2 regions of the Bradyrhizobium sp. cf659 genome follow, and region 2 is predicted to be linked to the other one. Evidence: predicted binding sites of a transcription regulator. Region 2 holds the regulator's gene; the other holds the start of a gene.
What was found. The regulator PhoB, encoded in region 2, activates phosphate uptake and scavenging genes when phosphate is short. The targets are predictions, from matches to a motif close to TGTCATNNANCTGTCAT.
Positions count from the first base shown of each region.

Region 1 (14,588 bases), 130 kb from region 2:
TTCTCGGCGATCAGCTCGACCACGACGGCGCGGTTGGCGGCATCGAGCGAAGCGGTCGGCTCGTCCAGCAGCAGGATCGGCAGATCCGAGATGAAACCGCGCGCGATGTTGACGCGCTGCTGCTCGCCACCGGAAAAGGTCGCGGGCGGAAGCTGCCAGAGCCGCTCGGGAATGTTGAGACGGTGCAGCAGGTTGGCGGCACGCTGCTGCGCCTCGGCTCGGGCCATGCCGTTCACGATCAGCGGCTCGGCGACGACGTCGATCGTGGCAACCCGCGGCACCGCGCGCAGGAACTGGCTGACATAGCCGATGGTCGCGCGGCGCACGTTGAGGACCTGCCGCGGCTCGGCGGCAGCCAGATCGATCAGCGCGCCGCGATGGCGAATGCCGATGCGGCCGGAATCGCAGCGGTAATTGCCGAAGATCATTTTCAGGATCGACGACTTGCCTGCGCCGGACGGGCCCGACAGCACGACGCATTCGCCGGGGTTCACCTGGAAGGTCACGCCGCTGACAACAGGCAGCTCGATGCCGCCCTGCAGGTGCATCGTAAAGGTCTTCTTGGCATCGGTGACGTCGATCATGGCGGTCATCAGGGGGCTCATGGCGGCAGGATCGAGGAGACGAGGAGTTGGGTATAAGGCTCGCGGGGATCGTCGAGCACCTGGTCGGTGAGACCGGTCTCGATGACGCGGCCGCCCTTCATCACCATCACGCGATGCGACAACAGCCGCGCGACCGCAAGATCGTGGGTGACGATGATGACGGCGAGATGCAGCTCGGCGACGAGGCTGCGCAACAGGTCGAGCAGGCGCGCCTGCACGGACACGTCGAGACCGCCGGTGGGCTCGTCCATGAACACCAGCCGCGGCTCGGTGACGAGGTTGCGGGCGATCTGGAGACGCTGGCGCATGCCGCCGGAATAGGTGCGCGGCGCATCGTCGATGCGCGCGACGTCGATTTCGACGCGCGTGAGCCAGTCGGACGCGGTGTCACGGATGCGGCCGTAGTGATTCCATCCCACCGCCATCAGCCGCTCGCCGACATTGGCGCCTGCCGAGACCGCCATGCGCAGCCCCTGCGCGGGATCCTGGTGCACGAAGCCCCAGTCGGTGCGGAACAGGAAGCGCCGTTCGGCCTCGCCGAGCGTGGCGAGATCGCGGCTGACGCCATCGCGCATCCGGTAGGAGACGCGCCCGCCGCTGGCTGCGAGCTGGCCGGACAGCAGCTGGAGCAACGTCGACTTGCCCGAACCGGATTCGCCGACGATCGCCAGCACCTCGCCGGAATAGAGCGAGAACGACACGTCGCGGCACGCGGCGATGCGGCCGTAGGACTTGCTGAGCGACTCCGCGACCAGCAGCGGCTCGTCGTTTTCCATCACGTCGTGATCAGCCATTTGATGTCTCCTGCGCCTTCTCCTTGTACGGCGCAGCGCTCAGGCTGCCGTGATGGCCGGCGGCCTGACGGCCCTCGCAATAATCGGTGTCGGAGCAGACGAACATGCGTCCGCCCTTGTCGTCGGTGACGATCTCGTCGAGATAGGAGTTTTCGGCCGCGCACAGCGCGCAAGGCGCATTGAAGCGGTAGGGCTCGAAGGGGTGATCCTCGAAATCGAGCGACACCACTTTCGTATAGGGCGGGATCGCATAGATGCGCTTCTCGCGGCCGGCGCCGAACAATTGCAGCGCCGGGCAATTGTCCATCTTGGGATTGTCGAATTTCGGCGTCGGCGACGGGTCCATCACGTAGCGCGCGTTCACCTTCACCGGATAGGCGTAGGCGGTCGCGATGTGGCCGAAGCGCGCGATGTCCTCATAGAGCTTCACATGCATCAGGCCGTATTCGGCGAGCGCATGCATGCGCCGCGTCTCGGTCTCGCGCGGCTCGAGGAAACGCAGCGGCTCCGGGATCGGCACCTGATAGACCAGCACCTGGTTCTCGTGCAGCGCCGCCTCGGGGATGCGGTGACGGGTCTGGATCACGGTCGCATCGTCCGTCGCCGTCGTGGTGGCGACGCCGGCGGTCTTGGCGAAGAATTTACGGATCGAGATCGCGTTGGTGGTGTCGTCGGAGCCCTGGTCGATGACCTTCAGCACGTCCTCAGGACCGAGGATCGCCGCCGTCACCTGCACGCCACCGGTGCCCCAGCCATAGGGCATCGGCATTTCGCGGCTGGCGAACGGCACCTGATAGCCGGGGATCGCGATCGCCTTCAGGATGGCGCGACGGATCATCCGCTTGGTCTGTTCGTCGAGATAGGCGAAATTGTAGGCGGGCGCGTTCATTCCGCGGCCTCTTTCATGACATCAGGCGCATTGGCCTCGGCGAACTCCTGACGCAGCTTGCGCAGCAGGCCGAGCTCGGACTGGAAGTCGACATAGTGCGGCAGCTTCAGATGCTCGACGAAGCCGGTCGCCTGGACGTTGTCCGAATGCGACATCACGAATTCTTCATCTTGCGCCGGTGCGAGGGCCTCCTCACCCAGCTCGCGGGCACGCAGCGCGCGGTCGACCAGCGCCATCGACATGGTCTTGCGCTCGCTCTGGCCGAAGGCGAGGCCATAGCCGCGGGTGAAGCACGGCGCTTCCGTCGCAGACCCCTTGAACTGGTTGACCATCTGGCACTCGGTGAGCTCGATCGAGCCGAGCGGCACGGCGAAGCCGACGTCCTCGGCGGAGAATCCGACCTCGACCTCGCCGAAGCGGATCTCGCCGGCGAAGGGATGGTTGCGACCATAGCCGCGCTGGGTGGAATAGCCCATCGCCAGCAGGAAGCCTTCGTCGCCGCGCGCGAGATTTTGCAGGCGCAGGTCGCGGTCCGCCGGGAAGTTGAGCGGCTCGCGGGTGAGATCGCCGACGCTGGCGCCGTCCTCAGCCTGCGGCGAGGATTCGATCAGCCCGTCGCGGCCCAGGATATCGGTCACGCGCGGCGTCGGGGCGGTCGAGGCTTCGGCCGTCGCCGGCGCCTCCGGCGCAAAGCCATCGGCGAGCGAGGGATCGAGCAGGCGATGCGTATAGTCGAAGGTCGGCCCGAGGATCTGACCGCCGGGAATGTCCTTGAAGGTCGAGGACACCCGCCGCTGCACCCGCATGGCGCCGGTGTCGACCGGCTCGCTGGCGCCGAAGCGCGGCAGCGTGGCGCGGAAGGCGCGGACCAGGAAGATCGCCTCGATCAGATCACCGCGCGCCTGCTTGATCGCGAGCGCCGCCAACTCGCGGTCATAAAGCGAGCCCTCGCTCATGACGCGGTCCACGGCCAGACCAAGCTGCTCCGAGATCTGGTCGAGCGTGACTTCCGGAATGCTTTGATCGCCGCGCCGCGCATTGGCGAGCAGGCGATGAGCGTTCTCGATGGCGCGCTCGCCACCTTTGACTGCGACATACATATGCCTAGCTTCCTTTGCTCACGACACGCGTTGTGCGCGGGATCGCAACCACGGCGTCATCGGCGACCAGCACCACGTCGATGCCGCGCGGAAACAGCGTCTCGTTGACACGCAGCCGCTCGAACAGGTCGGCGGGCCTGATCGACGCCCGGAGCGTCGCGACGCCATCGATGCCGGGGCCGCGCAGCTCGAAGCCCTGCCCTGCGTCAAGGCGATCGACCTGGAGGATCAATGTGGTCGACCGATCCGGGTATTCGCTGGTGCCGAGCGCGAAGCGCTCGAGCGCCGGAAGCAGGGCGCCGTCGCTGATCAGGGCAAAGCTTGCGATCGAGGAATCCTGGATGACCGGCGCGCCGGTATGGAACTTGAGCCATTTCACGACGTCGGAACTCTCCGCCATCCGCGCATCGAGCCAGAGCGGCGTATCGTGATCGAACAGCGTCAGCGCGATCGCGGCGGCGCCGCGCATCATCGGCCCGGGGGTTCCCGCCATCGGTACGATGCGCTGGACCGAGCCCGGCCGCGCCATCGCGTCCATCACCGAACGAAAGGTCGATTGCGCCGACAGCACCTTGTCGGCGAACCCCGGCGGCAGTTCCGCAATCGTGGTCATGATCTCACCCCTCACCGCGCACCATGGTGTAGAAATCAACCTTCGTCGCGGCGGTCTCGGCCGCCGCCTGCTTGCGCCGGATCGTAAGCTGCTCACGCAACGGCGCGATAACGTCCCGCTCGACCGATGCGGAAAAATCCCGCGACTGCACCAGCGCATCGCACAGCGCGATCAGGCGCGCCTTCTCACCGTTGCGTCCGAGCGTGTAGCCGAAGCCGACCTCGCCGCTCGCAAGCCGGACCGCAGCGCGCGACACCGTGGCCTCGCCGAGGTTGAATGGGGCGCCGTCGCCGCCGACCCGGCCGCGCAGCATGACGAGGCCGTTTTCCGGCGCGCGCAGGTCCTGATGGGCCGGGAGGGCGAAAGCGCGGAGGCGAGCGGCGATCTCGCCCGCCTCCGCGTGCGCCAGCACGGCCATCGCGGCCTTGCGCTGGGCTTGCTGATTGTTGTGCTGCGTCACCCGATCCACCGAACTTGCCACCGAACTTGCCGAATTCAAGTTGTCTATGATAGTAGACAACTTCATACGGAAGCGCCATGACTGTTTCGTGACAAGCGTGTGATTTTCGGGCTAGGCTGACCGGCGATATGAGCATGCAGGACACCGCCTCCACGGGCGTCGCGCTATGGCGCCTCGTTGCCGACGGCATCGAGCGCGGCATCGCCGACGGCCGCTTTGCCGCCGGCGACAAGCTGCCGGGCGAGATGGAGATCGCCGAGACCTATCGCGTCAACCGCCACACCGTGCGGCGGGCGCTGGCAGCCCTTGCCGAGCGCGGCCTGGTGCGCGCCGAACGCGGCAGCGGCACCTATGTCGAGGCGCAGCGCATCGCCTATCCGCTGCGCTCGCGCACGCGCTTCTCCGAGATCGTCGGCGCCGGCGGCCGTGAGCCGCGCGGGCAGCTGATCGAGGCGGCCGACGACGTCGCGACGCGGGAGCTGGCGCGCGAGCTGGGCTTGAAGGCCGGCGCGCCGCTGGTGCGGATCGAGGCGATACGCCTCGCCGACCGCACGCCGATCTGCGTCTCCACGACATGGCTGTCGGCGGAGTTGTTTCCGGGTGCGGGCAGCGTGTTTGCGGCAACGCGCTCGATGACGAAACTGCTCGAGCACTTCGGCGTCCGCGACTATCGCCGCGGCGCGACCCGGATCACCGCCGGCATCGTCGATGCGACCGACGCTGCGCGGCTCGATCTGCCGCTGGGACGGCCGATCCTCGTGGTCGATGCCACCGACCACGATCTCGATGGCAAGCCGCTGGTGACGAAGCATTCGCGCTTCGCCGCCGAGCGGGTGGAGTTTCTGGTCGAGAACGGCTGAGATGCAGCTCTCTTCCTCTTTCCCACAACAGGGGGAAAGAAGAGCCGAGCCTCCTACTCCTGCATCATCTCCCCGCTGCCGCCGAACTCGGCGGGGAAATCCTTCAGCTTGGGCAGGCCGTCGCGCATCGGCAGCACCGTCTCGGCGTAGTTGACGTGGACGCCGGGCGTGAATGCCAGGGTGGGGAGGGTGGCGGTGAAGACGTCGGTCAGGCCGAGCGGCGGGTGATTGGTCATGAGATGGCCGCCGCACTTCCTGCAATATTTGCGCTGGCTGAGCGGCGTCTTGGCGAAGGTCTCGACGTGCTGCGCGCCTTCGGTGATGCGCACGGCGTCGGGCTTCCACAGGCTGAAGGCGTTCACCGGTCCGCCGGACCAGGACCGGCAGGAGCCGCAATGGCAATAGCCCATCGCCTCCGGTGCACCCGTGACCTCGACCGTAACCGCGCCGCAGAAGCAGTGTCCGACATGTTTCATTTGGTCGTCTCCGTTGATGAAGGTTGGAAATCGTCTCCCCGCTCCGCTTCACCGAGATCTCGGCGAAGGCGGATGCGGGGCCGCGACGAGCTTCGCTCGCGCTGGTGGCATCGGAGTGAGGGGGAATCACCCCGAGGGTCGTTGAAGGCTGGTGTCCGGCGAGATACGCGTCTCAGTTCCGTCGCGCATCCTCCATTCGGCGGACGCGACGGAAAGAGGCGACCACTAAACTGACCGGCGCCAGGGAATAAGCATCGACACGCGTTGTTTGTACTGCCGGTATTCGTCGCCGAAGAGATCGACGAGGTCGCGCTCCTCCAGCGCGATGCCGACGAAGATGTAGAGCGTGGTCACGGCCGCGAACAGCAGATGGCCCGCGGTCATGACCGGTGCCGCCCAGAACGCGATGATGAAGCCGAGATAGATCGGATGACGGACGAACTTGTAGAGCAGCGGCGTCCTGAAACGCGGCGGCGTCGCTTCCTTGCCGACGAGATGGTTGGTCACCTGATGCAAGCCGAACAATTCGAAATGATTGATGATGAAGGTCGAGGTGAACACCAATATCCAACCCGCGAAGGACAGCGTGACCAACGTCACGGCAAGATCGGGATCCTCGACCTCCCATATGACCGCAGGCAGCGGACGCCACTGCCAGAACAGGAGGAGCAATGACAGGCTCGCGAACAGCACGTAAGTCGATCGCTCGACCGGCTTGGGGACGAACTGCGTCCACCACGCCTTGAATTGCTGGCGCGCCATCACGCTGTGTTGAACCGCGAACAGCGACATCAGCAGCAGATTGATGATGACCGCGCGAACGACGGGCGCTTCGGCTCCGGTGTCGATGGTCTTCGGCACTGCCAGCCCCATCACGAAGCCGATAGCGTAGAGAATGGTGACGAAAAACACGAGATACGCCGCAATTCCGTACAGAAAGGCGATGAACTTGAAAATGCGTGAGCCCGCAACCTCCGGGCCGATTGAATGAATCTGTTGATCAATTTGGGACATGGAAAGCTCCGTTGTGCCAAAACGCCGGCACTTCATTGGTGGCTGCACCATGCCGCATCGGTGCGTCCAAGACTTTCGCGGACGGTTGATTTTCGCCTGAGACGACTTTGATTTTTGCTTGAGACGACAGAAACGTGCGATTTTGCTTTGAAAACAACGTGCTCGACGGCGACCTGCGCGAACTGACCTGCGCCGGGGTGGCCGTGCCGTTGCAGCCCCAGGTGTTCGATCTGTTGCTTTACCTCGTCGCGCAACGGGCGCGAGTGGTCAGCAAGGATGACCTGATCAGCCAGATCTGGAGCGACCGCATCGTCTCGGATTCCGCCCTGAACAGCCGGATCAACGCCGCGCGCAAGGCGCTCGGCGACGACGGCGCGGCACAGCGGCTGATCAAGACGATCCCGCGCAAGGGCTTTCGTTTCATCGGCGACGTCCGGGAAGAAGCGGCAGCGGTGCCTGCGCCCGCCGAGCCCGTCCCTGCCCGGCCGCGCGCCGTGGCGGACCGCCCGGCGATCGCGGTGCTCGCCTTCGAGAACATGAGCGGCGATCCCGCACAGGACTATTTCGGCGACGGGATCAGCGAGGACATCCTCACCGCGCTGTCGAAGCAGCGCTGGTTCATGGTGATCGCCCGCAACTCGTCCTTCACCTACAAGGGACGCGCGGTCCACATCAGGCAGATCGCCGAGGAGCTCGGCGTCCGCTACATCGTCGAAGGCAGCGTGCGCAAGGCGAACAACCGGGTGCGCATCACCGCACAGCTCAACGACGCGACATCGGGCAGCCACCTCTGGGCGGAGCGCTATGACCGCGAGCTCGTCGACGTCTTCGCCGTGCAGGACGAGATCACCAATGCGATCGCCGCAGCGATCGAGCCGCAGATCCACGCGGCGGAGGATTTTCGTAGCCGTCGCAAGCCGCCCGCGAGCCTCGACGCCTGGGATCTGTTGATGCGCGCGCTGTCGCATTACTGGCGCGTGACGCGGCAGGATCACGAGGCCGCAAAGGCGCTGCTCGAGCGCGCGATCGGGATCGATCCGAATTACGGCCAGGCGCTGTCGTTGCTCGCGGCGAACCACATGTTCGGCGCGCATCTCGGCTGGACCGAGCTGGCCAGGGTGGCGCCGATAGCGGAAGCCGCCGCGCTGGCCGCGGTGCGCTGCGATCATGAGGATGCCTGGGCGCATGCCGGGCTCGGCAGCGTCTACTTCTCGACGCGCAGGCTTACGGACGCGCTGTCCGAGTTCGAGCAGGCGCTCGCGCTCAATCCGAACTTCTCGCTGGCGCAGGGCTATTACGCGCTGGCGCTGTCCTATGCCGGGCGGTCGAGGGAGTCGTTCGAGGCGGCGCAGAGGGCGATCCGGCTCTCACCGCGCGACCCGTCGCTGGCGATCTATCACGGCATCGCCGGCTATGCGCGCTTCACCGAGCGGCGCTATGACGAGGCCATCGCGCTCGCGCGCGAGGCGATCCGCCATCGCGGCGACCTCACCGGCGCCTATCGCGTGCTCGCCGTGTCCGCCGGCATGACCGGCGACGGGACGCTTGCGGAGATGGCGCTGGGCGAGCTCCGCCGCACCCAGCCGGGCATCTCGCTGCACTGGATCGCGACGCAACTGCCATGGGCCAGCGACGCCGATCGCGAGCACTATCTGGAAGGATTCCGGCGGGCGGGGTTGCGGTAGGAAATCGTCAGGCCCGGCTTTACGCCACGCGCTTGCGGCGCAGATGGACGATGACGTCGAGCCGCGCGATCTCGTGGCCGGGAAGCGCCTCGGGAATCCTGGTGAAGGCGAGGCCATCGGCGACGTCGACCAGCACATCCTCGCCTTCGAGGTAGAAGTGCGGATGCACGGATGTGTCGGTATCGAAGAACGACTTGATGCCGTCGGCGGCGATCCGGCGCAACAGGCCGGCTTCGGTGAACTGGTTCAGCGTATTGTAGACGGTCGCGAGCGACAGGTATGCATTTGCCGCCAGCGCCTCTTCATAGAGCCCCTCGGCGGTCACGTGGCGATGGCCGCGCAGGAACAGCAACTGGCCGAGCGCCAGGCGCTGGCGCGTCGGCCGGAGGCCCGCATCAACAAGCAATCGCAGACAGCGCTGCACGCCCTCATCCGGCTCCGGTCCGACGACGTCCGTTCCGGCGTCGTCGCCCGCGGGGATATTCGTGGCCTGCATGTCCATCGATCGTCTCACGGCTGAAAGGACCAAGGCACGCAACGCGGCGTCCGGCCAGTTGCCATTCGATCGCAGAAGCGGCGGCCTGGCTTTGATCCGGATCAAATCCGGAAGCGGTCGCCTCTGACCTATCGCAAGGCGGCCCGGTTTATTCCCGGTCAGAATGCGGGGGTATCGACGAGGTTCAGATGTCCAGGCCGGTTCCCGACAAGGCAGAGGTCGCGCTCGAATATCCCGACAAGTTCTATGTCGGCACCTTCGAGCATTCATCGCGGTTCGAGGCACGTCTCGACGGCAGCGGCGTCGCGCTGGTGCTGCAACATCCGGGGGCGGCCGACGAACGCAAATCGGTGCATCTGCACATCAATTTCGGCCTGCTCGCCGGCATCCTGCGTGAGCTCGCAAGCAGCGTCGCCGCTCTCCCCAAGGACGACATCGCGCATCGCGAGCAGCTCGCAGACGCGCTCGACGAATTGCGGCGGGCGCTGCGAACGCCCTGAAGGCTACTTCGCCTTCGCCTGTATCGGCTTCGGGGCCGGCACGGCCGCCCATTCCTTGTCGGCGCGCGGGCCGTTGAGATCGCCGGTCAGGCCGACGAGCTGGCCGGGCAGCACATCGAGGGTCTGCTGCCAGGTCTGGGTCTGGCACAGGAACCTGATCAGGCAGCCCTTGAGCTTGAGGCGGTCAGGAGATTCGCGCCACAGCGAGACCGAATAGGACTTGCCGTCCTCCGCATTGTAGATGTCGCCGGCAAACCGTCCCTCCGCCGTCGCCTGCAAGCCCATGATGAGCTGGTGGCCGAGCAGCGCGCGGGCGCGCTTGTCCGCATCAGGATTTTCCTTGTCGCGATAGGGCTGGCCGCGCTTGTCGGCCGGCTCCTTCATCCAGACGATGAAGCCGCAGATGCGCTCGCGCGACGGACCGCAGCGTTCGAGCCGGATGCGGGCGCGGCCGTCCTCGACCAGCCAGGTGCCGCTGGGATCGGTGGGCGCGGCAGCGCCGGCGCGGCCGCCGATGATCATCATCACGACGGTGATCGCGACGCGCAGCACGAAGCGGAGAAAAATGTTCATCTGCGATGCCTTTCGTTGCGCGGGTTGCCGCGTCAGTTCAGTTGCGCCATCAGCGCGTCGGCGCCCTTGTCGAGGCCGGCGGTGGCGGCTGCGAGCGCGCCGACGCTGGCCTTGATGTCGTAGGCGCCCGGATATTGCTTGGTGACGTAGGCAGAGAGCAGACGCGCGGTGGCGGCATCGAAGATCTCGACGCCATAGACGACCGAGCCGGTCATCGTCCCCTCGCCGTCGCGCGCGGCCTGCACGCCGTTGTAGACGGCACCGGCGAGGTCGAAGCGCGAGAGCGTGCCGAGCACCGGCGTGTTGGTGACGGCGCCGGTGAGCGTCAGCCTGATCCGCAGCGTGTTCGGTCCGCGCTCGCGCACCAGCGCGAAGCGGCCGCGCAGCCGCTCGGCAAAGGAATTCTGCATGTAGGCGGCGAGCGTCGCCTTGTCCCTGTCGGACATGTCGCCGAACTGATGATCCTTGCCGCGGTAAAGCACGACGGGATCGAGGATCACTTTATTATATGCGCGCCAGTCGACCGGCGTGGAGTAGCGGTAGGGCACGCGGCCGGAGGCGTCCGACCTGTCCGGGGCCATGTAGGCCGAGGACGCCATCTCCGAATAGGGCACGGGCGCGACCGAGGCGCAGCCGGCCGCGGCCGCGCAAAGCACCAGCGTTCCCAGACCGCGCAGGGCGATCGAGCGATCCATTCCAGACTCCTCTAGCGGCTTTCAGCAAAGGCGATGGGGACCGCAGCCGCGTTTTGGGACCAGACGCGGCTGCGGCGCTCACCATTGCCGGCCCAAGGCATCGTCCGGGGCCATTTCAGACGCCTTGGGCCGTCTCAGTGTTTCCATTTATAAAACCGACCAGTTGGTTTGTAAAGTACGGAAATGAGGACCTGGCACATTTGGCCGCAGGCGCGGTTTTGGGCAGCGTCCGGTTGGGGTTCGTTAACGATGAATCAGGCGCGCTTGCGCGCCGCGCCAGCCTTCGCCGCGGATGCCCCGCCGGCTTTTGCGGCGCGGGCCTTGGCCGGCTTTTCGAGCGGACGCCATTGATCGTCATCGAGCAGACGCGCGAACAGCCGCTGGTGCTCGTCCTTGCCAAGCGGCGACATGCCGAACAGCGAGCTCAACAATAGTCCCCGCGCCGCTGCCCAGCGCAACAGCGCGAGCTCGGGATCAGCGGCCTCCGCCTTGATGGCCTCCACCCTCTTCATCTCGCGGTCGCGCGGCAGCGACATCAGGCCGGGATTCTCGACCATGGCCGCGACCAGCGCCAGCGCGGCGGAATTCGGCGACGTGGCCGCTTCGCGCACGGTCGCAAGCTGCGTGGCCAGATTGGGATTCGCCGAGGTCTCACTCACCTTCGCCATATAACGGGTTGAGAATTCCTCGAAATGCTCCATCTGCCGCTCCAGCAGCGCCTTGAGCACGGCTTCCTTGGTGCGGAACTGATGCATCACGCCGCCCTTGCTGAGGCCGCTCTCGCGCGCGATGGCATCGAGTGTCAGCCGGCCGGGCCCGTCGCGCGCAATGATCCTGATCGCCGCCTCGAGCGCGGCGTTGCGGGATCGTTCGGAGCGTGTGGCATTGTCCATGGCCGACTTGTCTCCGTGACAGGACAATGAATCAAGTGAAAACAGGACGCGCTGTACATTTTTTGTGCGAACACTGTCGAGACTTTCATCTTGCGGCGCCGAATGAGACTATGTGAGCCTCGATACCGGATGGGGACTGGGATGGGCCGGCCGTAGCTTTGCGCGCCATGACGTGCGAAGCGTTTGCGGCTGGTCTCGCTTGAGAAAGATACGACATGCCAAAACGAGTGTTGCTTGGTGTCCTCCTGGCTTGCGGCCTCACGGCCTCGGCGCTGGCGCAAGAGCCGAAAACGGGGGGCGTGATCAATGCCGTGATCCAGCCCGAGCCGCCCGGCCTGATGCTTGCGATGGTCCAGAACGGCCCGGTCCAGATGGTGTCGGGCAACATCTTCGAGGGCCTGCTGCGCTACAGCCCCAAGCTCGAGCCGCAGCCGGAGCTCGCCGAGAGCTGGACCGTCAGCGAGGACGCCAAGACCTACACCTTCAAGCTCAAGAAGGGCGTGACCTGGCATGACGGCAAGCCCTTCACGTCAGCCGACGTCTTGTTCTCGATCGAGATGCTGAAGCAGACCCATGCGCGCGCCCGCGCCAACCTCGTGCAGGTCGACAAGGTCGAGGCGCCCGACGATTACACGGTGGTGTTCACGCTGAAGCAGCCGTTCGGACCGTTCCTCGGCATCTTCGAGGTCGGCTCGATGCCGATGGTGCCGAAGCATCTCTATGAAGGCACCGACTGGAAGACCAACCCCTACAACAATGCGCCTGTCGGCACCGGCCCCTTCATGTTCAAGGAATGGCAGAAGGGCTCGTTCATCCGCATGGTCAAGAACCCGAACTACCACGAGAAGGGCAAGCCCTATCTCGACGAGGTCTATTGGCAGATCATCCCCGACGCCGCCGCGCGCTCGGTGGCGTACGAGACCGGCAAGGTCGACGTGCTGCCCGGCGGCTCGGTCGAGAATTTCGACGTGCCGCGGCTGTCCAAGCTGAAGGATACCTGCGTCACCGGCGCCGGCTGGGAGTTCTTCTCGCCGCTGGCCTGGCTGTGGCTGAACAACCGCCAGGGACCGCTCGCGGACAAGCGGGTGCGGCAGGCGATCATGTATGCGATCGACCGCGATTTCGCTAAGGACGTGATCTGGAACGGGCTCGGCAAGGTCGCGACCGGCCCGTCCGCCTCGACCATCAAGTACTACACCGCCGACGTGCCGAAATATCCGTACGATCCGGCCAAGGCCAAGGCGCTGTTGAAGGAAGCCGGCTACAAGGGCGAGAAGATCCGCCTGTTGCCGCTCGCCTATGGCGAGACCTGGCAGCGCTGGGGTGAAGCCGTGAAGCAGAACCTCCAGGACGTCGGCATGAACATCGAGACGATCGCCACCGACGTTGCCGGCGGCAACCAGAAGATCGGCGACTGGGACTACGACATCGCCTTCACCTATCTCTACCAGTACGGCGATCCGGCCCTCGGCGTCGGGCGCAACTACGTCTCCAGCGCCATCGCCAAGGGCCAGGTGTTCAACAATGTCGAGGGCTACTCCAACCCGGAGATCGACAAGCTGTTCGCCGACGGCGCCGTCGCGACCCCGGATTCCAAGCGCAAGGAGATCTACGAGAAGGCGCAGAAGATCCTGGTCGAGGACGTGCCGGTGGCCTGGATGCTCGAGCTGCAATTCCCGACCATCATGCGCTGCAAGGTCAAGAACCTGATCACGACCGGCATCGGCGTCAATGACGGCTTCAAGGACGCATGGCTCGACAAGTGATGGTGCTTCCGACTTCACCTCTCCCCGCTTGCGGGGAGAGGTCGACGCGCTCGCGGAGCGCGGCGGGTGAGGGGGTACAGGTCCGTCAGCATTCTCACGCGTGGAGAGAGGCCCCTCACCCCACCCCTCCCAGAGCGAGCGAAGCTCGTCTCGGCCCCGCAAGAGCGGGGCGAGGGAGCGCACTACCCCAGTGGCCAAAGGTCACGTCACCCAATATGAACCACCCATAATATGCTCTCCTTCGTCGCTCAGCGTGTCGTGAAGGGCGTGATCGTCCTGCTCGCGATCGTCGTCCTCAATTTCTTCCTGATCCGGCTTGCGCCCGGCGACCCCGCGGTCGTGATGGCGGGCGAGGCCGGCGCCAGCGACCAGATCTTCGTCAAGCAGCTCCGGGAAAAGTTCGGCCTCGACAAGCCGCTGCCGGAGCAGCTCTTCATCTACGTCAAGGGCGTCGTCACCCTCGACCTCGGCTTCTCCTTCCGCCAGCAGGCGCCGGTGTCGAAGCTGATCCTCGAACGGCTGCCGGCGACCCTGCTGCTGACGCTGACCGCCTTCGCGATCTCGCTGATGCTCGGCGTCCTGTTCGGCAGCTTCGCGGCACGCTTCGCCGGAACCTTTCTCGACACCGGCATCACCGTGTTCGCCCTGATCTTCTACGCCATGCCGATCTTCTGGGTGGCGCTGATGGGCATCCTCCTGTTCTCGGTCACCTTCGATTGGCTGCCGAGCTTCGGCTACGAGACGGTCGGCGCCAATCTCACCGGCCTTGCCCACGCGGTCGACGTCGCAAGACACCTGATCATGCCGGCGATGACGCTCGGCCTGTTCTTCATGGCGACCTATACCCGGATGACGCGCGCCTCGATGCTGGAGGTGAAGCGCCTCGACTTCGTCAAGACCGCGCGCGCCAAGGGCCTCTCCGACGCCGTGATCCAGCGCCGCCACGTGCTGCGCAACGCGCTGCTGCCCGTCGTGACGCTCGCCGGCGTGCATTCCGGCACGCTGATCGGCGGCGCCGTCATCACCGAGACCGTGTTCGCCTGGCCCGGCATCGGGCGCCTGATGTACGACGCGCTGCTGCAGCGGGACTACAACCTCCTGCTCGGCGTGTTCGTGATCTGCTCCGCCATGGTCCTGATCTTCAACCTCATCACCGACCTCGTCTATCG
Region 1 covers NZ_FOQJ01000003.1:366,007-380,594, reverse strand. The annotation lists gene phnL (phosphonate C-P lyase system protein PhnL) at 1-593, opposite strand, end outside; gene phnK (phosphonate C-P lyase system protein PhnK) at 602-1,399, opposite strand; gene BM118_RS15870 (alpha-D-ribose 1-methylphosphonate 5-phosphate C-P-lyase PhnJ) at 1,392-2,288, opposite strand; gene BM118_RS15865 (carbon-phosphorus lyase complex subunit) at 2,285-3,388, opposite strand; gene phnH (phosphonate C-P lyase system protein PhnH) at 3,393-4,001, opposite strand; gene phnG (phosphonate C-P lyase system protein PhnG) at 4,006-4,470, opposite strand; gene phnF (phosphonate metabolism transcriptional regulator PhnF) at 4,590-5,321, shown strand; gene BM118_RS15845 (GFA family protein) at 5,375-5,797, opposite strand; gene mddA (methanethiol S-methyltransferase) at 6,023-6,811, opposite strand; gene BM118_RS15835 (winged helix-turn-helix domain-containing tetratricopeptide repeat protein) at 6,946-8,496, shown strand; gene irr (Fur family transcriptional regulator Irr) at 8,516-8,998, opposite strand; gene BM118_RS15825 (hypothetical protein) at 9,181-9,492, shown strand; gene BM118_RS15820 (DUF2147 domain-containing protein) at 9,496-10,065, opposite strand; gene BM118_RS15815 (DUF3313 domain-containing protein) at 10,098-10,760, opposite strand; gene BM118_RS15810 (TetR/AcrR family transcriptional regulator) at 11,015-11,653, opposite strand; gene BM118_RS15805 (ABC transporter substrate-binding protein) at 11,869-13,419, shown strand; gene BM118_RS15800 (ABC transporter permease) at 13,651-14,588, shown strand, end outside.
Region 1: a site for PhoB is predicted at 4,539-4,555, ahead of phnF (phosphonate metabolism transcriptional regulator PhnF). Genes of this name have one in related genera too.

Region 2 (14,588 bases):
GCCTTTTTGCTTCCATCAGCTTAACGAAGCTGGCGGCCGCCTCCTCTGCCGTCTTCTTGCTCTGTATTTCTACGGAGACGTGCACAGGTTCCGACGGCGGCAGCTTGTCCTTCAAAATGGCCTGCATGCGCGCCGGATAGGAAGCGTCCTCGGAGGCCGGAATCGTGGTCGAGCGGCTGCCGATGACCAGTATTTCGAGCGGTTTGCCGGCCTTGATGGCATCGGCGACCTTGGGAAGCTGGCTTTCGCTGGTGAGCAGATAGGACGGCAATTCGCAGGCTGCGGGTGCGGCCGGAGCGGCCGACGTAGCATCGTCCGCGCGCGCCGAAGGCGCGGCGAGGCCACCACATAGCAGGATCAGGCTCAGGAGAACCTTCGCCTTCATCAGCCCCCTCCCGCCATATCGGCGTTGCCGACGGCGTTTTTGGTTTTCGCACCGCTCTTGTCAGCTACGCGCTTGTACCACGAAATCACCCAGGCGACGCCCCACATGATCAGGATTCCGGAGAGACTAATCACCGCATGCATGACGGCGCCGCCGGAGACCTCGGCCAGGATGAAATGACCGGCGAAGGCCAGGAAGACGCCGAGGCAGAAGATCTCCAGGGAATGCTGGCCGCACAGGATCAGCGGCCGCAGCCAGGGCGATTTCAGCCCCGGCCAGTCCCGCGGCAGGAAGCGCACGGTGAGCGCGGCCAGCGCCAGGAAATGCGTGAAGCGCAACACGTCGAGATCGGTCTTGTCGATCGGATACATCCACTGCTCGAGCCGCTTCGGCATCAGATGCGAGAGCTGCGGCAGGTACCAGGTCAGCGTCACGTAGAACGCCGCCGCGAGATAGGCGATCGCGATCCACATCGTCACCGGTGAAGCCAGAATACGCGACATGCGCCGCGCACCTCCGAGCGCACACCATGCACCGAAGACGAAAAGCAATTGCCAGGCCAGCGGATTGAACGCCCAGAAGCCGTTCGGATAGGCGGAGAAGTAGAGGTCGTATTCCCAGGTGACCGCGTAGAGCACGACCGAGAGGCCGAGCGTGACATCGGGCTTCCACTTCATCGACCACAGGATCAAGGGCAGCGCCAGCATCAGCACGATGTAGAGCGGCAGCACGTCCATGTTGACGGGACGGAAGCGCAGCAGCAGCGCCTGCACGATGGTGACGTCGGGCTGCTTGAGAAAGTCCATGATGCCCATCTCTTCGGTGTAGAGCGGGTTCTCGAAGCTGGTCGCGACGTAGGAGATCTCGGCGAGGAAGATCGTGAACAGGAAGACGTGGGCGACATAGATCTGCCAGACCCGGCGCAGGATGCGCGCGGTGGCGATGACGACGCCGCTCTCCAGCATCGCGCGGCCGTAGACGAAGGCGGCGGTGTAGCCGGAGATGAAGATGAAGATCTCGGTGGCGTCGCTGAAGCCGTAATTGCGGATCGTGAACCAGGTCAGCAGGCTCGTCGGCAGATGGTCGATGAAGATCAGCCACAGCGCGAGGCCGCGGAACAGGTCGAGCCGGAGCTCGCGCTCGCCGATGGCGGGCAGCGAGATGGCCGGCGCGGCCGCACGCGGCTTTGCGTCCACAGGCTTTGCTCCCGCGATCGTCGATCCCGTCACTTGGTCGGCAATGGTCATCGGGGCCAAAAAACCCTCGCGCAAATCGCGACGTTAAAAAAGGAGTGTACCGGTCCGGCCGTCGTCTCGCAAAGCGGCCAGATCACATAAGGGTGTCTTCCCTGGGGGTGTACTTCTCCGCGAATTCTGGCGGTTCGATGTCGCGAAAGCCGCCTGCGGCGTTTGGTTCCCGGCCGGGTTTTCGCTATGATGGCAGCCATGTACCGCGCCGTGACCCGCCAGATCGAAGTGACCGTCGAGCCGAACTTTGTTCCGGAACAGTCGTCGGCCGACCGCTCCCGCTATTTCTGGTCCTACACCATCGTCATCACCAATTCCGGCGAGGAGACCGTGCAGCTCAAGACGCGGCACTGGATCATCACCGACGCCACCGGCCGGCAGCAGGAGGTGAAGGGCGAGGGCGTGGTCGGGGAGCAGCCGACCCTGGCCCCCGGCGAGCGCTTCGAATACACCTCCGGCGTGCCGCTCTCGACCGCCTCTGGCTTCATGACCGGCCGCTACCTCATGGTCAGCGAGAGCGGCGAACGCTTCGAGATCGACGTGCCGACGTTTTCGCTGGATAGCCCGGACAACAAGCGGGTGTTGAATTAGGGGCGGTGCCGTAGGGTGGGTTAGCCGCAGGCGTAACCCACCACTTCTCTCTGCACACGGAAACCAAAGAGGTGGGTTACGCCGGGCAGATGCGCTTCGCGCATCTGCAGGGCTAACCCACCCTACGATGTCCGAGTTCCTGGCGCGCAGCTTCCCCCAATCCCGTCATTGCGAGCGCAGCGAAGCAATCCAGAATCTTTCCGCGGTGGCAGTCTGGATTGCTTCGCTACGCTCGCAATGACGGAGTATGAGGTGTGGGCTGGTTCTCCAGATGGCACTGTCATTCCCCGCGAAGGCGGGGAATCCAGTACGCCGCAGCCTCTCGGCTCCATCACAACCGCCTCTGGAATACTGGATCGCCCGCCTTCGCGGGCGATGACAGCGAGTGTGTAGTCGCAGACACGCCTTCGCAGCCTCGCGGCGGATTTCGCCCGAGTTTTGCTTCGTCGCTCCACCCTCTGAAGCCAAGAGGGCGCAGGGAAGGCCGGGTGCCGGCTGGCACCCGCGGTCTGCTGCGCGAGGTGGTGCGCAGAAGAAACCGCACACCCTGCGCAGTGGTTGGACGGCTTATGCCGTGCTCTCCCGGGAGCCGAGTTCCTTCTGGCCTCCCTCGCCTTCGCGGAATTCACCGGCACCGCGCCGGTTGACGCGACTGCCGCCTCCGCAAGAGCTTGACCGTAGCAACGACGGCCAGGACCACACGGTTTTGCCGTACGCACGGCTCGCCATTTCGCTGCGGTTTTTCTAGCCCTGTCGACGGAGCCGGAAACCTGCTGGCGAGACGAACCTGACAGCGCCGCTCGTCTGGCACGAGGTCTTGGGCTCACGGAGAGCAATCCGCCCTGCCCGCAACTCTCGCGTCCGACGCTGCCGCGTCCACCGCAAGCCCGGCTCGCGACAGTGACGACACAAGATCGCCCCTCAAGGATGAGCCGGGATCGGCGATACATACGACAAATCCGAATTTCGGTAAAGCGGAATATTTTCGCGCAGGCCGATTGACAGCGGACGACACAGGCACGCCCTCGCCAGTTCCGTCATCCCCGCGCAACGGCGAAGCCGTTGTCGCTGGAGGTGCGAGACAGGGACGCAACGCGTCCCATGGGGAGCCTCGGAGGATGAACGGCCCCGATGCAGCCGGGCCGTCGCCCTTCGAGGCTCGCCGAAGAGGCGAGCGCCTCAGGGTGACGGTGACGGAGCGGTGCGCGTTGCTTCCACATCGTCATTGCGAGCGCAGCGAAGCAATCCAGAGTCTTTCTGCGGATACAGTTCTGGATTGCTTCGCTGCGCTCGCAATGAGAGAGGATAGGTAGGAGTCTACGCGTCCTCCACGCCCGCCTCATCCGGCGTGAAATCGTACACCGACGAGCAGAACTCGCAGGTGACGACGACCTTGTCGTCCTTGACCATCGCGGCGCGATCGTCCGGCGAAAAGCTCTTCAGCATCGAGGCGACCGCGTCGCGCGAGCAGGAGCATTGCGCCTTCAGGACCAGCGGATTGAACACGCGCACGCCACGTTCGTGGAAGAGGCGGTAGAGCAGCCGCTCGCCGGACAGCTCCGGATCGATCAGCTCGACGTCCTCGACGGTCTCGATCAGCGAGCGTGCCTCGACCCAGGCGTCGTCTTCAGCGACGCTGTGCATTTCGGCGCCTTCGGGCGCATCGCCGGGATGCAGGTCCGCCTGCCGCGCGCGCTCCGGCGCCTTCGGCAGGAACTGCATCAGCATGCCGCCGGCACGCCAGCGATGCTTGCCGCCGTCGTTCGAGCGCCACTCCTCGCCGACCGCAAGACGCACGCGCGTCGGGATCTGCTCGGAGCGCAGGAAATATTCGTGGGCGGCGTCTTCGAGGCTGCCGCCGTCGAGCGCGACCAGCCCCTGGTAGCGGCTCATGTCGGGGCCCTGGTCGATGGTCATGGCGAGATGGCCGCGGCCGAGCAGCGTGCCGGAATCCCTGATCTCACCGAGGCGCGCGGCGTCGAAGCGGGCATAGGCGCGCAGGCGATCCGGCGCCATGTAGTCGACGACCAGGAACGACACCGGACCATCGGTCTGGGCCTGGAGGATGAAGCGGCCCTCGAATTTCAGCGCCGTTCCGAGCAGCGTGGTCAGCACGATGGCCTCGCCGAGCAGCTTGCCCACGGCAGCGGGATAATCGTGCTTGGTCAGGACATCGTCGAGCGCCGGACCGAGCCGCACCAGCCGGCCGCGCACGTCGAGCGCGTCGACCTCGTACGGCAGCACGGCGTCGTCGATCGGAACTGCCGATGGTGCGCGAACCGGGCCTTCAGGCCCGGTTTTCATGTCAGGGGATTGGGAAACCATGGCCGTCTATCTGGGGTCCGTGGGTGGGAAATGGAAGGGGGGCTGCGGCTGCATCCGGCATGCAGAATGGACGTATGCAGGCACGGCAAACTCAGTGTCGTCCTGGCGAAAGCCAGGACCCATAACCCCAAGCAGGAATTGTCGCGCGAGATGACAATTGCCGATCTTCGCCAAACAAAAGCCGGTGGTAATGGGTCCTGGCTTTCGCCAGGACGACAGTTGCATGTGAGGCGCCCGCCGGGCAGCGCCGCCTCACTTCACCGCGTCGAAGCACCAGGCCAGAATGCCCTTCTGCGCGTGCAGGCGGTTTTCGGCCTCGTCGAACACGACCGATTGCGGGCCGTCGATCACCTCGTCGGTGACTTCCTCGCCGCGATGGGCGGGCAGGCAGTGCATGAACAGCGCGTCGGGCTTGGCCAGCGACATCAGCTTGGCATTGACCTGGTACGGCTTGAGCACGTTGTGGCGGTGCTCGCCTTCCTTGTCGCCCATCGACACCCAGGTGTCGGTGACGACGCAATCGGCGCCGCGCACGGCGGCTTCCGGATCGGTGCCGAGCATGATCGGCGCGCCTGACGTCTTGATCCAGTCGCGCATCGCCTTCTTCGGCGCCAGCTCCGGAGGCGTTGCGACGTTGAGCTGAAACTTGAAGCGCTCGGCGGCATGCGCCCAGGACGCCAGCACGTTGTTGTCGTCGCCGGTCCAGGCCACCGTCCGGCCCTCGATCGGGCCACGGTGCTCCTGGTAGGTCAGGAGGTCGGCCATCACCTGGCAGGGATGCGAGCGCCGGGTCAGACCGTTGATGACGGGCACGGTCGCGTTGGCCGCAAGCTCCAGCAGCGCGTCGTGGTTGAGGATGCGGATCATGATGGCGTCGACATAGCGCGACAGCACCCGCGCGGTGTCGGCGATGGTCTCGCCGCGGCCGAGCTGCATCTCGGCGCCGGTGAGCATGATGGGCTCGCCGCCGAGCTGGCGCATGGCGACGTCGAACGAGACGCGCGTACGCGTGGAGGGACGTTCGAAGATCATCGCCAGTGTTTTGCCTTCGAGCGGCCTCACCGGCTGATGCGCCTTCTGCTTCGCCTTCATGGCGGAGGAGGCGTCGAGCATGCTCTTGAGCTCCGACAGCGGGAGCTCGTTGATGTCGAGGAAGTGCTTCGGCGACTTGCTCATCAGCTTGCCGCCCGCTTGGTCTGACTGGACGAGATCGCGGCGCAGGCGCGTTCGAGCCGCCCGACGCTGTCCTCGATCTCGGCTTCGGTGACGATCAGGGGCGGCAGGAAACGCACGACATTGTCGCCGGCGCCGACCGTGAGCAGCTTCTGGTCGCGCAGCGCCGCGACGAGATCGCCTGATGGCACCACGGCCTTGATGCCGATCAGGAGTCCCTCGCCGCGCACCTCGCTGACGATGTCGGGATGACGGTCGATCACGGAAGCAAGCTTCTGCTTGAGCAGCAGCGACATCTTCTGCACGTGGTCGAAGAAGCCGGGCTTGAGCATGACGTCGAGCACGGCGTTCGCAGCCGAGATCGCCAGCGGATTGCCGCCGAAGGTCGAGCCGTGCGAGCCGGGCCCCATGCCGGCCGCCGCCTCCGCGGTCGCCAGCACCGCGCCGATCGGAAAGCCGCCGCCGAGCGCCTTGGCCAGCGACATCACGTCAGGCGTGACGCCGGTGCGCCTGTGCGCGAAGAGATCGCCGCTGCGGCCCATGCCGGTCTGCACCTCGTCGAAGGCGAGCAGCAAGCCCTTCTCATCGCAGAGCTGGCGCAGCGCCTTGAGAAAACCTGACGTCGCCGATCGCACACCGCCCTCGCCCTGGATCGGCTCGATCAGGATGCCGGCGGTCTGCGGACCGATTGCCTTCTTGACGGCCTCGATGTCGCCATGCGGCACCTGATCGAAGCCATCCATCGGCGGACCAAAACCTTCGAGATATTTTGCAGATCCCGTTGCGGCCAGCGTCGCCAGCGTGCGGCCGTGGAAGGCGCCTTCGAAGGTGATGATGCGGTAGCGTTCCGGATGCCCCTTGGAGAAGTGGTGATGGCGGACCAGCTTGATCACCCCCTCCAGCGCTTCGGCGCCGGAATTGCAGAAGAACACGAAGTCCGCGAAGCTCTCATTGCACAGGCGCACGGCGAGCTTCTCGCCGTCCGGGCTCTGGAACAGGTTCGACATGTGCCAGAGTTTTGTCGCCTGCTCCTGCAACGCCTTGACCAGCGCGGGATGGGCGTGGCCGAGCGCGTTCACCGCGACGCCGGAAGTAAAATCGAGATAGCGATCGCCATTGGTCGCGATCAGCCAGCAGCCCTCTCCGCGCTCGAAACCGAGGTCGGCCCTGGCGAAAACGGGGAGCAAATGCGGTGCTGCGCTGTTAGTCATGACGGTCACTTGATGTTGCGGACGGTGTGAGCGTGCATTGCGCAACGCACCATTGACCGGCCCGGAAAACGAAACGTGCCGCCTTTTAAGGGCGGCACGCGCCACTATCTTAGGCCTGGTGAACCGGGTGTCAATGCCGCCCGAAAGCCTCGCGAAACGCTGAATCCGTAGTCTTGCGGTGCCGAATTTGCGGGATTTTGGCCACGGAACATGTGGAAGCGAGTCGGCGGACTCTTGCGCGTGAGTCACGCCATATTGTAGCGTTTGGCTTGTCAGATACGACATCTCGTGCAGCAGTTCTGATCCTCTAAGTCCTCATGTACCGGCGTAAACGTTCGGGCGCATCTGGTGCGCCCGGCGAGCCTTAAGGGATTCTGACGGCACGGGTTTTTTCGAGGCTTAGGCATTCGCCGCGAGGCGCCAGGATGGCAGCCGCACGGCGAGGGAAAGGGTGCAATGACGGTTTTGACCTGGTCCGACGATCGCGTCGAGCAGTTGAAAAAGCTCTGGGAGGCCGGATTGTCGGCCAGCCAGATCGCAGCCGAGCTCGGGAACGTGACCCGCAATGCCGTGATCGGCAAGGTGCACAGGCTCGGCCTGTCCGGCCGCGCCAAGAGCCCCTCATCGGCGGCTCCGCGGCCGCGCAAGGCGCGCCCCGCGCAGCACATGATGCGGGTCAGCCGCCCCATTGCGCGCGGCAACACCGCGCTGGCGCAGGCCTTCGAGGTCGAGGTGGAGGCCGAGCCGGTCACCTACGACAACGTGGTGCCGATGAGCCAGCGGCTGTCGCTGCTGGAGCTGAACGAGGCGACCTGCCACTGGCCGGTCGGCGATCCCTCGAGCCCGGATTTCTTCTTCTGCGGCGGCAGGGCGCTGTCGGGCCTGCCCTACTGCGCCCAGCACTCGCGCGTGGCGTATCAGCCGGCCGCGGATCGCCGGCGCGCTCCGGCCAAGCCCTCGCGGTGAGTTCGCGGATCTAGCTGATTGCAAAGACGGCGCCGTCACGCGATGACGGCTCGACATACTCCGATGTCGTCCCGGCCGAGTGCGCAATTGCGCACGGGGGGCCGGGACCCATAACCACCAGCAGGTGTGGTTACAGGGGCTCGGAGTTACCCTTCTCGCACAAACAATTGCGCCTTGGGGTTATGGGTCCCGACCTTCGCCGGGACGACACCGATATCGTGGCGACAGCTCGCCAGACCAACTCGCCCTGACTTACGTCTGCTCCGCCTTCGCAAAACGATCATCCAGCGCGTAGCCGGCGCCGCGGACGGTGCGGATGGGATCCTGCTCGCGGCCGAGATTGAGCAGCTTGCGCAGGCGGCCGATATGGACGTCGACGGTGCGCTCGTCGATGTAGATGTCGCGGCCCCAGACGCTGTCGAGCAGCTGCTCCCGCGAGAACACGCGGCCGGGATGCTCCAGGAAGAACTCCAGCAGGCGATATTCGGTCGGGCCGAGGTCGATCGGCCGGCCCGAGCGCGCCACGCGGCGCTTGTCGCGATCGAGCTCGATGTCGCCATAGGCGAGCACGGTGGCGAGCCGCTCGGGGCTGGCGCGCCGCAAGAGGCCCTTCACGCGCGCCAGCAGCTCCGGCACCGAGAACGGCTTGACGATGTAGTCGTCCGCGCCGGTCGCAAGGCCCCGCACCCGCTCGCTCTCCTCGCCGCGCGCGGTGAGCATGATGATCGGCAGCTGCTTGGTCTCGGGCCGGGTCCGCAGCCGCCGGCACAGCTCGATGCCCGACAGTCCCGGCAGCATCCAGTCGAGCACGATCAGATCGGGGATGTGTTCCTTGAGGCGGGTGTCGGCGTCGTCGCCGCGCATCACCGTCTCGACGTCATAGCCGTCGCCTTCGAGGTTGTAGCGGAGAAGCTCGGTGAGAGCTTCCTCGTCCTCAACCACCATAATGCGTGCGCCCATGGTGTCGTCGCTCCTTGCGTCTTCAGGTATTCGGGACCGTCGTGGCGAAGGTCGTCATGTCGCCCTTCGGCCGCTTGTCGGTGATCGCCTGGCCCTCGATCATGTAGAACACGGTCTCGGCGATGTTGGTGGCGTGGTCGCCGATCCGCTCGATGTTCTTGGCGCAGAACATCAGGTGGATGCAGAACGAGATGTTGCGCGGATCCTCCATCATGTAGGTGAGGAGCTCGCGGAACAGCGAGGTGCAGATGGCGTCGACTTCCTCGTCGCCCTTCCACACCGCCATCGCCGCCGGCAGATCGTGCGCGGCATAGGCGTCCAGCACCGACTTGACCTGCTGCTGCACGAGGTCGGTCATGTGCTCGAGGCCGCGGAACAGCTTGAGCGGATGGAAATCCGTCTCCAGCGCGGCGACACGCTTGCCCATGTTCTTGGCGAGGTCGCCGATGCGCTCGAGATCGGTCGCAACGCGCATGGCGCCGACGATCTCGCGCAGATCGACCGCCATCGGCTGGCGGCGGGCGATGGTGAGCACGGCGCGCTCCTCGATGCGCTTCTGGAGCGCGTCGAGCTCGGTGTCGGTGGCGACCACGCGCTGGCCGAGCGCGACGTCGCGGCGGATCAGCGCATCGACGGAATCGACGATCATGCGCTCGGCGATCCCGCCCATCTCGGCGACGAGCCGGGTGAGCTCCTGGAGGTCGGTGTCGAAGGCCTTTGCGGTATGTTCAGAACCCATGTTCCGTCTCCTCAGCCGAACCGGCCGGTGATGTAATCCTGCGTGCGCCGGTCGCTCGGCGACGTGAAGATCTTGCTGGTGTCGTCGAACTCGATCAGCTCGCCGAGATACATAAAGGCGGTCTTGTCGGAGACGCGCGCCGCCTGCTGCATGTTGTGGGTGACGATCGCGATCGTGTAGTTCTCGGACAGTTCCTGGATCAGCTCCTCGACCTTGGCGGTCGAGATCGGGTCGAGCGCCGAGCAGGGCTCGTCGAACAGGATCACCTCGGGCCGCACCGCGACGGTGCGGGCGATGCAGAGGCGCTGCTGCTGGCCGCCGGAGAGCGACAGGCCGGAGGCGTTGAGCTTGTCCTTGACCTCGTTCCACAGCGCGCCGCCGCGCAGCGCCTTCTCGACGCGGCCGTCCATCTCGGACTTCGAGATCTTCTCGTAGAGGCGGATGCCGAAGGCGATGTTCTCGTAGATCGTCATCGGGAACGGCGTCGGCTTCTGGAACACCATGCCGACGCGGGCGCGCAGCAGATTGAGGTCGAGCCTGGGGTCGAGGATGTTGGTCTGGTCGAGCATGAGCTGGCCGGTGGCGCGCTGGCCCGGATAGAGGTCGTACATCCGGTTGAAGATGCGCAGCAGGGTCGACTTGCCGCAGCCGGACGGGCCGATGAACGCGGTGACGCGGTTGGTGCCGAGCGTCAGGTTGATGTTCTTCAGCGCGTGGTGCTCGCCGTAATAGAAGTTGAGGTTGCGCACCGTCACCTTGGCCGGCGCTTCCGGCAGCAGCGGCGCCTGGGGCAGTCCGCCGGATGCGCTCATCGATACGGAAAGATCACTCATTTTGCGGTCCTCTCGGCGCCAAGGATGCGCGCGCCAATATTCAGGGCAAGAACGGTCAGGGTGATGAGCAGCGCTCCGCTCCAGGCCAGCTGCTTCCAGTAGGCGTAGGGGCTCTGCACGAAGTTGTTGATGGTCACCGGCAGGTTGGCCATCGTCTTGTTCAGGCTCAGGCTGAAGAACTGGTTCGACAGCGCGGTGAAGAGCAGCGGCGCAGTCTCGCCGGCGACGCGGGCGGTTGCGAGCAGCACGCCGGTGATGAGGCCGGAGCGGGCGGCGCGATAGGCGATCCGCTTGATCACCAGCGAGCGCGGCAGGCCGAGGGCGGACGCCGCCTCACGCAGCGCGTTCGGCACCAGCAGCAGCATGTCCTCGGTCGTGCGCAGCACCACCGGGATGACGATGACGGCGAGCGCGAGGCTGCCTGCGATCGCCGAGAAGCCGCGCATCGGCACCACCACCGCGCCGTAGATGAACAGGCCGATGATGATCGAGGGCGCCGAGAGCAGGATGTCGTTGATGAAGCGGATCACCGACGTCAGCTTGTCGTTGCGGCCGTATTCGGCGAGATAGGTGCCGGCGAACAGGCCGAGCGGCGCACCGATGCCGACGCCGATCACGGTCATGATCAGCGAGCCGACGATGGCGTTGAGCAGGCCGCCCTCGGTCGAGCCGGGCGGCGGCGTGTTCTCGGTGAAGAGCTGGAGATTGAGCCCGGCCACGCCGTTGTAGAGCAGCGTGATCAGGATCAGCGCGAGCCAGGTGACGCCGAAGGCGGCGGCGGCGATGCAGAGGCCGCGGATGACGAAGTCCTTGCGGCGGCGGCGTGAATAGATCGGGTTCATGGCCTTAGTTCCCCGCCTTCTTTTCCAGCCGCATCAGCATCATCCGGGCGGCGGCGAGCACGAAGAACGTCAGCACGAACAGCAGGAGGCCGAGCAGGATCAGGCCGGACTGATGCAGGCCGTCGCTCTCGGCGAACTCGGAGGCGATCGCCGCCGAGATCGTGGTGCCCGGGGCGAAGATCGAGGAGGAGATGCGGAACGAGTTGCCGATGATGAACGTCACCGCCATGGTTTCGCCGAGCGCGCGGCCCAGCGCCAGCATGACGCCGCCGATGATGCCGACACGGGTATAGGGGATCACCACGCTGCGCACGACTTCCCAGGTGGTGCAGCCGACGCCGTAGGCGGCCTCCTTCAGCACCGGCGGCACCGTCTTGAACACGTCGACCGAGATCGAGGTGATGAAGGGCAGCACCATGATGGCGAGGATCAGCGCGGCGTTGAACAGGCTGAGATAGGACGGGGGACCGGCGAAGATCGCGCCCAGCACGGGAACGCCGTCGAAGATCTTGATCATGAACGGCTGGAAGGTGTTGGCCAGGAACGGGCCCAGCACGAAGAAGCCCCACATGCCGTAGATGATCGAGGGAATGCCGGCGAGTAGCTCGACCGCCATGCCGATCGGACGGCGCAGCCATTGCGGACAGAGCTCGGTGAGGAAGATCGCAATGCCGAGCCCGACGGGAATGGCGATCAGCATCGCGATGAAGGAGGTGACGAGCGTGCCGTACATCGGCCCGAGCGCGCCGAGCACGGGCGGATCCGCCGACGGCGCCCAGCGCTGCGTCCACAGGAAGGAGACGCCGTACTCCTTCATCGCCGGGAAAGCGCCGACGATGAGCGAAACGATGATGCCGCCGAGGATCAGCAGCACCGAGATCGCGGAGAGCCGCGTGATCCAGTAGAAGGTGACGTCGCCGAGCTTGAACGCGCTCAAGGCCTTGGCGCGATCATACGGTCCGGCGTCGTCGATTACATCGCTCTGAACGGCCATCTCTGCCACGCCGATCCCCTGTGCCCGTTATATAACGCTTGCTGTCGGTCTTGTTGTTGGTCTTGCGCTCCGGATGCGGCGCAGTGCCGATCCGGAGCGGAGGTCTTTTGAGATCCCGGCGCGCTGTCCGGGACAGCAGCGCTTAGCTCTTGATCTCGGCAGCCCAGGTCTTCTCGATCAGGGTCACGACACCCTCGGGCATCGGGATGTAGTCGAGCTCTTCAGCCGCCTTGCCGCCGCTCTTGAAGGCCCAGCGGAAGAACTTGATGGCTTCCTGCGAGGCCGCCTTGTCGGTGGCATCCTTGTGCATGAGGATGAAGGTCGCCGCCGTGATCGGCCAGGACTTGTCGCCGGGCTGGTCGGTCAGGATGACGTAGTAGCCGGGCGCCTTGGCCCAGTCGGCGTTGGAGGCGGCCGCCTGGAAGGCTTCGACGGTCGGCTGCACCGGCTTGCCGGCCTTGTTGACGAGACCGGCGTAGGTCAGCTTGTTCTGCTTGGCATAGGCGTATTCGACGTAGCCGATCGAGTTCTTGGTCTGGCCGATGTTGCCGGACACACCCTCGTTGCCCTTGGCGCCGACGCCGACCGGCCACTCGACGGCGGTGCCCTCGCCGACCTTGCTCTTCCAGTCCGCGCTGGCCTTGGAGAGGTAGTTGGTGAAGTTGAAGGTGGTGCCCGAACCGTCCGAGCGGCGGACCACGGTGATCGCCTCCGACGGCAGCTTCAGGTTCGGATTGAGCTTCTTGATCGCGGCATCGTCCCACTTGGTGATCTTGCCGAGATAGATGCTGGCGAGAGTCTCGCCGTCGAACACCATCTCGCCCGGCTTCACGCCCTCGATGTTGACGACCGGAACGATGGCACCCATCACCATCGGCCACTGGACGAGGCCGTCCTTCTCGAGCTGCTCGGCCTTGAGCGGCGCGTCGCTGGCGCCGAAGGTCACAGTCTTGGCCTGGATCTGCTTGATGCCGCCGCCGGAACCGATCGACTGGTAGTTCAGGCCATTGCCGGTCTCCTTCTTGTAGGCGTCAGCCCACTTGGAATAGATCGGGAACGGGAACGTCGCGCCTGCGCCGGTGATGTCGGCAGCAAAGGCTGCCGTCGTCGATGCGGCGACCAAGCCGGCAGCGACGATCGTTTTGAGGAAATTCATGCTGGTCTCCATACAGGGGAGCGAAGCGCCATCCGCGCCCGATCGCGCTCCCCGTGCCGCCCCTTTAGGAGCGGTCGGCTGTGCTTTTACGAAGGTTTCGTGACAGTCGGATGACAACCTCAAGCAATTGAAATCGCTTGAGTTTCAGGTTGCCGCCGGGGGCCTGGCCTGGGGAAAACAGGCGGTGAAAGTGGCGCCCTGTTTGGGCACGCTTTCGATCAAAAGCCGGCCGCGATGCCGGTTAAGAATATGTTTCACCAGCGATAATCCGAGCCCGGTCCCGCCCTGCAAGCGGCTGTCGCCGACGTCGACCCGGTAGAACCGCTCGGTCAGCCGCGGCAGGTGCTCGGGCGCGATGCCGGGGCCGAAATCCCGGACCATGACCCGGATTTCCTGAGTTCCATCAGTGGCGGCGCCCGAGGTCAGCGACACGATGACGCGTCCGCCCGAGGCGCCGTATTTGAGCGCGTTCTCGATCAGGTTCTCGAACAGGCGGAGCAGCTCCTCGCGGTCGCCCGCGATCATCACCGGCGGCTCCGGCAGATGGATCTCGACCTCGACCTGGCGCTCGTGCGCCAGCGGCTCGAGCCCGTCGGCGACCTGGCGGATGATCGGCAGCAGGTCGACCAGGGTGTCGGGCCGCACATGGGCCGACAGCTCGACCCGCGACAGCGAGAGCAGATCGTCGATCAGGCGCGCCATGCGGGTGGCCTGGTTGTGCATGATGCCGAGGAAGCGCTCGCGCGCCTTGGGGTCGTCCTTGGCCTGGCCCTGGAGCGTGTCGATGAAGCCGGACAGCGCGGCGAGCGGCGTGCGCAGCTCGTGGCTGGCATTGGCGACGAAGTCGGCGCGCATCTCCTCGACCCGGCGCAGCGGCGTCTGGTCGTGGAAGGTCATCAGCATGCATTTGTCGGCGCCGCCGAAGCTGGTCGGCACCGGCACCGGCGTGATGATCAGCTCCATCCAGCGATCGACCGGGACATGGTCGAGATAGGTCGCGCGCCGCGGCTCGGTGGTCGCGATCGACTCGCGCAGCGCCGTGATGATCTCCGGCGAGCGCAGCGCGAACTGGGCGAGCTCGTTCCTGCGCAGCGCCGGCGCGAGCTGGGCCGCGGCCGCGTTGAGATGGATGACGCGGCCGGCACGGTCGAGCAGCACCGCCGGGT
Region 2 covers NZ_FOQJ01000003.1:233,458-248,045, reverse strand. The annotation lists gene BM118_RS15200 (SGNH/GDSL hydrolase family protein) at 1-385, opposite strand, end outside; gene BM118_RS15195 (OpgC domain-containing protein) at 385-1,632, opposite strand; gene apaG (Co2+/Mg2+ efflux protein ApaG) at 1,831-2,223, shown strand; gene BM118_RS15180 (Hsp33 family molecular chaperone) at 3,541-4,548, opposite strand; gene argF (ornithine carbamoyltransferase) at 4,801-5,724, opposite strand; gene BM118_RS15170 (aspartate aminotransferase family protein) at 5,724-6,932, opposite strand; gene BM118_RS15165 (GcrA family cell cycle regulator) at 7,389-7,898, shown strand; gene phoB (phosphate regulon transcriptional regulator PhoB) at 8,151-8,858, opposite strand; gene phoU (phosphate signaling complex protein PhoU) at 8,881-9,597, opposite strand; gene pstB (phosphate ABC transporter ATP-binding protein PstB) at 9,609-10,430, opposite strand; gene pstA (phosphate ABC transporter permease PstA) at 10,427-11,272, opposite strand; gene pstC (phosphate ABC transporter permease subunit PstC) at 11,277-12,266, opposite strand; gene pstS (phosphate ABC transporter substrate-binding protein PstS) at 12,409-13,422, opposite strand; gene BM118_RS15130 (ATP-binding protein) at 13,567-14,588, opposite strand, start outside.